Linked DNA regions of Thermocoleostomius sinensis A174. The protein of the gene in region 2 binds, or shares a complex with, the protein of the main gene of each other region. Links are inferred from orthologs where the notes say so. Each region holds a gene or a part of one and is shown on either strand. Other genes may lie near its edges.

Region 1 (3,043 bases), 1.5 Mb from region 2 along the record:
AGGGAATGAAGCAGATGAGGGGCTATCTGGCAAGCCTGAGCGATCCGAAGTTGGCAAAGACTGCCGTTCGGGTGTCCTTGGTTATCGGGTCTTTGTTATTCACCATCAATCATGGAATGGCATTGGTTAAAGGGAAAATGACCAAAGAGCGTTGGATTTCTGCGTGCTTAACCTACTTGGTGCCATATGCCGTCAGCATTCACGGCCAATTCACTGCTCGATCGCAGCAGTAGGTGCTTGGCACAGATGTCCTCATTTCAACCGCTACGATGCGGTCATTCCTTTCATTGGGTTGAGCCGATAGGATGACCCAAAACCTGCTCAGACCTTAACCTTGCCAAACCGCCGATCGCGCTGTTGATAGGCACTCAAGGCTCGGTGAAACTCGTTACGATCGAAATCGGGCCAAAGGGTATTAGTGACATACAGTTCTGCATAGGCCACTTGCCACAGCAGAAAGTTACTGATGCGCATTTCGCCACTGGTGCGGATAAGCAAATCCGGGTCGGCATGCCCAGCCGTATACAGATGGCGCTCGAATAGAGCTTCATCAATTTGTTCCGGTTGCAAATGCCCTTGCTGCACCTTGGTGGCAATTTCTCGGCAAGCTTGAATAATTTCCTGGCGACCGCCGTAATTGGTTGCTACGGTAAACCGAATGCCCGTATTGTTGCGGGTTTCTGCCATCGATCGCTGAATTTCTTCTCGCAGCGATTTGGGCAGTGCATCTAAATTACCCACAAAGTGAATCTGTACCTCCTCGGCCATCATTTCTCGCAGTTCTTGACGCAGGACGCGTTCAAACAGTGTCATCAGAAAATCAACTTCTTCTAACGGTCGTCCCCAGTTTTCCGTAGAAAAGGCATAGGCAGTTAGGGCTGAAATTCCCCAATCTTTGCAACAGCGCAGCATATCTTTCAACGTATCCACGCCGCGCCGATGCCCCATAATCCGAGGTAAGCCCTGCCGTTTGGCCCAGCGACCATTACCGTCCATAATGACCGCTACATGCCGGGGTAGGCGATCGCGGACCAAGTCAGCAGGTAACTCTCGTTGGATGGTTGGGTTGACAGTCATTTTTTCTCCCGAGAAGCCGATGATTTAGAACGAACAAGACGTGGAAACAGCAAGATCATGCGGGCACTCAACTTGCGACCAAGACTGCGCAAAGGAGCCACCCGTTCTGGATCAACCGAAGGGGAAAAACGTTCCCGCAATAGTTCCCTCAGTTTACTGCTTGTTAGGGGTCGATTTAGATTGCCCCCTTCTGCCAGCGAAATTGATCCGGTTTCCTCAGATACAACTACGCATACGCAATTTTCGACTCGCTCGGTAATTCCCATCGCGGCTCGGTGGCGCGTTCCCAACTGTCGCGAAGCCGTGCGATCGGAAATTGGCAAAATCACTCCGGCTGATATCACCCGTGAGCCACGGATAAAAACGGCTCCGTCGTGAAGCAGGGTAGAGGTCTGAAAGATCGTTTGCAGTAGCTCTTTGGAAACTTCGGCATTTAGCCGAACGCCAGGAACCGAAAAATCTCGCTCATCCACCGGGCGATCGGTTTCTAAGATTAATAATGCGCCCGTTCGGTTTTGAGAAAGTTCTTTAACTGCGTCCACAATCTCGTCAATCACACTATCGGGTTTGGGCGTTGCTCGGCGGCTAGGTTGAAAAAGTTGAAGCACTTCTCCGCGTCCCAGTTGTTCTAGCAAACGGCGAAATTCGGCTTGAAGAATAAAGGCCATCGCCACAGCCGAACCAATCACAAGTTTCTCTAAAACAAAGGTCAGCAACGTTAGCCCTAAAATACTACTTAAGACCGAGGACAACATCAGGATAATTAACCCTCTGACCATCCAGAGAGTGTGCCGCTCACCGATAATGACCAATAGCATGTAGGTGAGTAGCAGGACTAACCCCACATCGATCGCACGGAGCAATGGCAAGGACCAAGTCCAACCCAGATCTTTCAGCAATTGCTCCAACAGAGATCCCATCTGCTCGACTCTGGCTTAAGTGATATCAGAAGGATGAAAACTTAACCGGGAGGTCCGATGACTTATGTGAGCGTTATCGAACACCAAACTAATTCGAGGTAAAGGATCGATAAAGTCTTGCATTTTTAATCGTGAAGCTTGCTGGTCAAAAAAGATAGTTCAAACTTCAACACTCAATACTCAAAACTCTTCTAGCCTAGAACCCCTTCATCATCTATCTTCCACTGCAAGCTGTCTTCTTCATCCCTCTGGCTTAATTCTTCATCCTTTCTCTACAAGTTTTTCTGGTAGGCAGTCATGTTGAATTAAGTCTTGATAACTTTCCCGCTTCAGGATCACGTCGGCTTCACCCGCATTCACTAGAACGGCTGCCGGACGAGGCAAGCGATTATAGTTGGACGCCATGCTGTAGTTATAGGCACCAGTGCCCATAACAACCAACGTGTCACCCGATTTTGTTTGAGGCAGCCGCGCTTCTTTGATGACAATATCACCTGACTCACAGTGTTTTCCGGCTACTGCCACCATTTCTGTCATTTCTGCCGACATGCGATTGGCAATAACCGCTCGGTAGATTGACTGATAGGTAATAGGGCGAGGATTATCAGACATGCCGCCATCTACAGTAACGTAGGTTCGCAGATTTGGGATTACTTTTTGACTGCCAACGGTGTATGCAGTGACACAAGCAGAGCCAATCAGCGATCGTCCCGGCTCAGCAATCAGTTTTGGTAATGGCATCTGAAGGGTTTCGCAAGCAGCCACCACCCCTTCACAAATCACCCGGACCCACTCGTCAATACTGGGTGGATCATCCTGCTCGGTATAGCGAATGCCCAAACCACCACCAATATCTAATTCGCGCACGGGTAGATTATACGTGGCCGCCTTGCTCATCCACTGCATCATCACCATTGTTAAGTCTTGATGGGGTTGCAGTTCAAAAATTTGCGAGCCAATGTGGGCATGAAGTCCTACACACTCTAGAGCAGGTTGCTGGCTGACAAAAGCAAATACATCTTCAAGCTGATCGGGATCAAAGCCAA
Region 2 (2,977 bases):
GAGAGGGCATGGCTCGCGTCACCGTTGGCTGCAACAGCGGCCGCAAATCAGCCTGAGTACTAAACACCCACCCTACAATTGAGGCAATCAGCAACGTAAAGCCAACTCGCAGAAATACCACTTCGGGCTGATCGCGAAAGGCCGTCCAGGTTGCCCAAAACACGATTGGATTCACAGTGGGAGCCGCCAACAAAAACCCGATCGCCATTGACGACGGGGCCCCTTGCACGATCAGCCGCCGCGCCACTGGCACATTGCCACATTCGCAAACTGGAAACAGGCAGCCAATTAAACTACCAGCCAACGCTGCCAGTAAAGGATGCCGTGGAACTGCTGCCACCAATTTGCGCTCGTCTACAAACAGCAACAAAGCACTAGAAAATAGCACCCCGAGCAGCAAAAAGGGGATAGCTTCCACCATTAGGCTAAAAAACAGCGTCAACGCATTGTTAAGCTGGTTGGCTGTCAGCATAGAAAATCACAATCAGGTACACGGAGAGTTATTCTACTCGATCGTGTTGTTCCAGCAAAAGAATAGATCAAGGGTAGATGAAGCAAGGTCGTTCTAAGCGCTCTAGCTACGTTTGTTTAATCCCCATTCGTTGTCATGCGGCATGGCATTCACCCCACCGCCACCGGCTCCTCTCCTTGCCAAGAAGAGATTGAGAGGGGTCGGGCATACGGTGCAACCGGATAGAGAACGGGCATAAGGAAGCAGAGGTTGGGAAAGGCGGGCAATTTCAAAAACTATCGAATTCCCTGACCTTTAACTCCCAACCCCCAACGTCCTAACCGACGTACCGCTGCACCGCCAGCACTAAACTCTCAGTCCAATAATGGGTTAGTTCAGCACTCACGGCTTCTACCATGACGCGAATGAGGGGTTCTGTTCCAGAGGCACGAACTAATACTCGTCCCTGATCGCCCATCGCTGCTTCTGCATCAGCGATCGCTTGCTGTAAGCGATCGCTCTGTTGCCAGTTCAGCCGCCGTTCACGATCGTCTACGCGCACATTGCGTAGAATTTGGGGATAGGTTTGAAAGCTTTGATTGACTAACTCAGCTAGGCTAGTGCCTGTTTGCTGAACCAGCGCAGCCAAGTGTAGCGCCGTTAATAAACCATCACCCGACACCCCATAATGGGGACAGAGGATATGTCCAGACTGCTCGCCGCCCAGCTTTGCGCCTCGGCGTTGCATTTCGGCATGAACATATTGATCGCCCACGGCTGTCCGAATCAGAGTGCCACCCTGCCGCTGCCAAGCTCGTTCAAAGCCAAGGTTGGCCATCACGGTTGACACAATCAAGTTGTCGGGGAGTTGGTTGGTTCGCTTCAGGGCTTGCCCCCACAGGTAAAGAATGTAATCCCCATCTACCAATCGTCCTTGTCCATCCACAGCAATAACCCGATCGGCATCGCCATCAAATGCAAATCCTATATCGGCTCCACAGGCTTGAACCGTTGCCTGCAAGTGTTGTGGATGGGTGGAACCACAGTTGACATTGATTCGATCGCCATCCGCTCGATCGTGCAAGCAGATGACTTCGGCACCCATTTCAGTAAATACCCTTGGAGCAATGTAAGTCGCGGCTCCCCAAGCTAGATCCAGAACTATACGCAACCCACTTAGCGTTAGCTGGGGCAATAGGGGTCGCTGAAGCGATTCGAGGTAGTTTGCCACTAGATCGGCGCGATGCTGCTGCTGTCCCCAACTTGCCGAAATGGGTTTGTAGTCTGAAAAGTTACCACGTAGGGCTGCTTCCATGTCGGATTGCAATTCTGGAGAAAGTTTAGCTCCGGTTGCGTTAAAGAATTTGATGCCATTGTCTTCAGGAGGATTGTGACTAGCCGAAATCATCACTCCCCCGATCGCCCCAGGGGTTGTACTCGTTAAATGAGCAACCGCTGGTGTAGGACACAAACCCACATTCCACACTTCTAATCCTGCTGCCGTTAGCCCAGCCGACAGAGCCATCGCTAGCATATCGCTAGAATTGCGCGAGTCTTGACCCATTACAATTGCGCCAGCCTCACCATGATGCCGCCGAAGCACCTGTCCTGCCCAAAAGCCAACCTGTAGCGCTAGTGGAGCGGTCAAGAGATCGCCAACCCGTCCCCGAATGCCATCGGTTCCAAATAAACGAGTCGAGGGCAATGACACAACTCCCCAACTGGGCTGAATCGAGTTCGGTGAAACAGGATTCGAGCGCACCGGCTTCGAGTGGGTTTGAGGCGCAGCGATCGCCGTCTCAGTCGGCGGCACAGAAGACAACACCATATTGTTTTTTCACTCCATACATCACACTCACAGCGGAGCATAACACGGTTATCCGCAAAGCGCACAATCAACTGTTACGGAATCCATTACAGGGAGGTGCTATTTCTGTCAATTAAGCAATCGGCGATGAGTTCCGAAACTGCTACAAATTAAACAAAATTTAATCTTTGCAGCTTAGCGTGCAATCTGTTTGATAGTGTACGCAAAATTCCTGAGATAGTTCTCTCGCCAAAGACAGGTTTGTCAGCCGATCTCGTTCAAATTTGCTCTTTTAAACCTGCACCTCTGCTAAAAGTGTTTGCATCTCTTCTAATGACAAACCTTGTTGGATATAGCGAGGCGAGGCAGGATTATAAGGACTCTGCAACCGATCGATGGTCACAATTTGGGCTTCTTCCGGTAGAACGGGCACATCCGGGTCGGGGTGGGTAGAGCGCATCAGTGAACTGGAAAACCCACGAAAAATGGCCACCTGATCTCGTTCACCCGCTATTTCAGCCGTCACCAACAGCACTTCTTGCGGGCGCTTCAGCGTGTATTGCTCTAAGCGAAATCCGATCGACCTGTTCATCAGTCTCTCTCCCCATTGCTAACCCCTCATTCGAACGCTCAACGCTCAACTATCAACTACTGCTCTACCGCTGTGCGTCCTTGCTTGCCTAACCGGAAGACCACAAAATAGGACAGGTAGAGGACAT

The links.
Region 1: the proteins of glmM (region 2) and cdaA are in contact, whole or in part, in a crystal structure (PDB 7OJS), measured with the Bacillus subtilis proteins. The link is inferred for Thermocoleostomius sinensis A174 from one-to-one orthologs.

Annotation. Positions count from the first base shown.
Region 1 is NZ_CP113797.1:410,287-413,329, reverse strand. What follows is about bases 36-3,004. They hold cdaA (diadenylate cyclase CdaA), read right to left. Parts: upstream 1,998-3,004; coding sequence 1,074-1,997; downstream 36-1,073. Other genes in these bases: lysA (diaminopimelate decarboxylase), read right to left, coding at 2,259-3,004; OXH18_RS01680 (isoprenyl transferase), read right to left, coding at 322-1,077; nrtS (nitrate/nitrite transporter NrtS), read left to right, coding at 36-233. Also shown: more of nrtS, read left to right, coding at 1-35; more of lysA, read right to left, coding at 3,005-3,043. UniProt on the Bacillus subtilis protein: One of 3 paralogous diadenylate cyclases (DAC) in this bacteria, catalyzing the condensation of 2 ATP molecules into cyclic di-AMP (c-di-AMP). Upon expression in E.coli leads to c-di-AMP synthesis.
Region 2 is NZ_CP113797.1:1,900,760-1,903,736, reverse strand. What follows is about bases 35-2,937. They hold glmM (phosphoglucosamine mutase), read right to left. Parts: upstream 2,280-2,937; coding sequence 789-2,279; downstream 35-788. Other genes in these bases: OXH18_RS08245 (DUF3177 family protein), read right to left, coding at 2,907-2,937; OXH18_RS08250 (DUF7734 family protein), read right to left, coding at 2,551-2,850; OXH18_RS08260 (permease), read right to left, coding at 35-472. Outside these bases: more of OXH18_RS08260, read right to left, coding at 1-34; more of OXH18_RS08245, read right to left, coding at 2,938-2,977. UniProt on the Bacillus subtilis protein: Catalyzes the conversion of glucosamine-6-phosphate to glucosamine-1-phosphate. Glucosamine-1-phosphate is used for cell wall biosynthesis.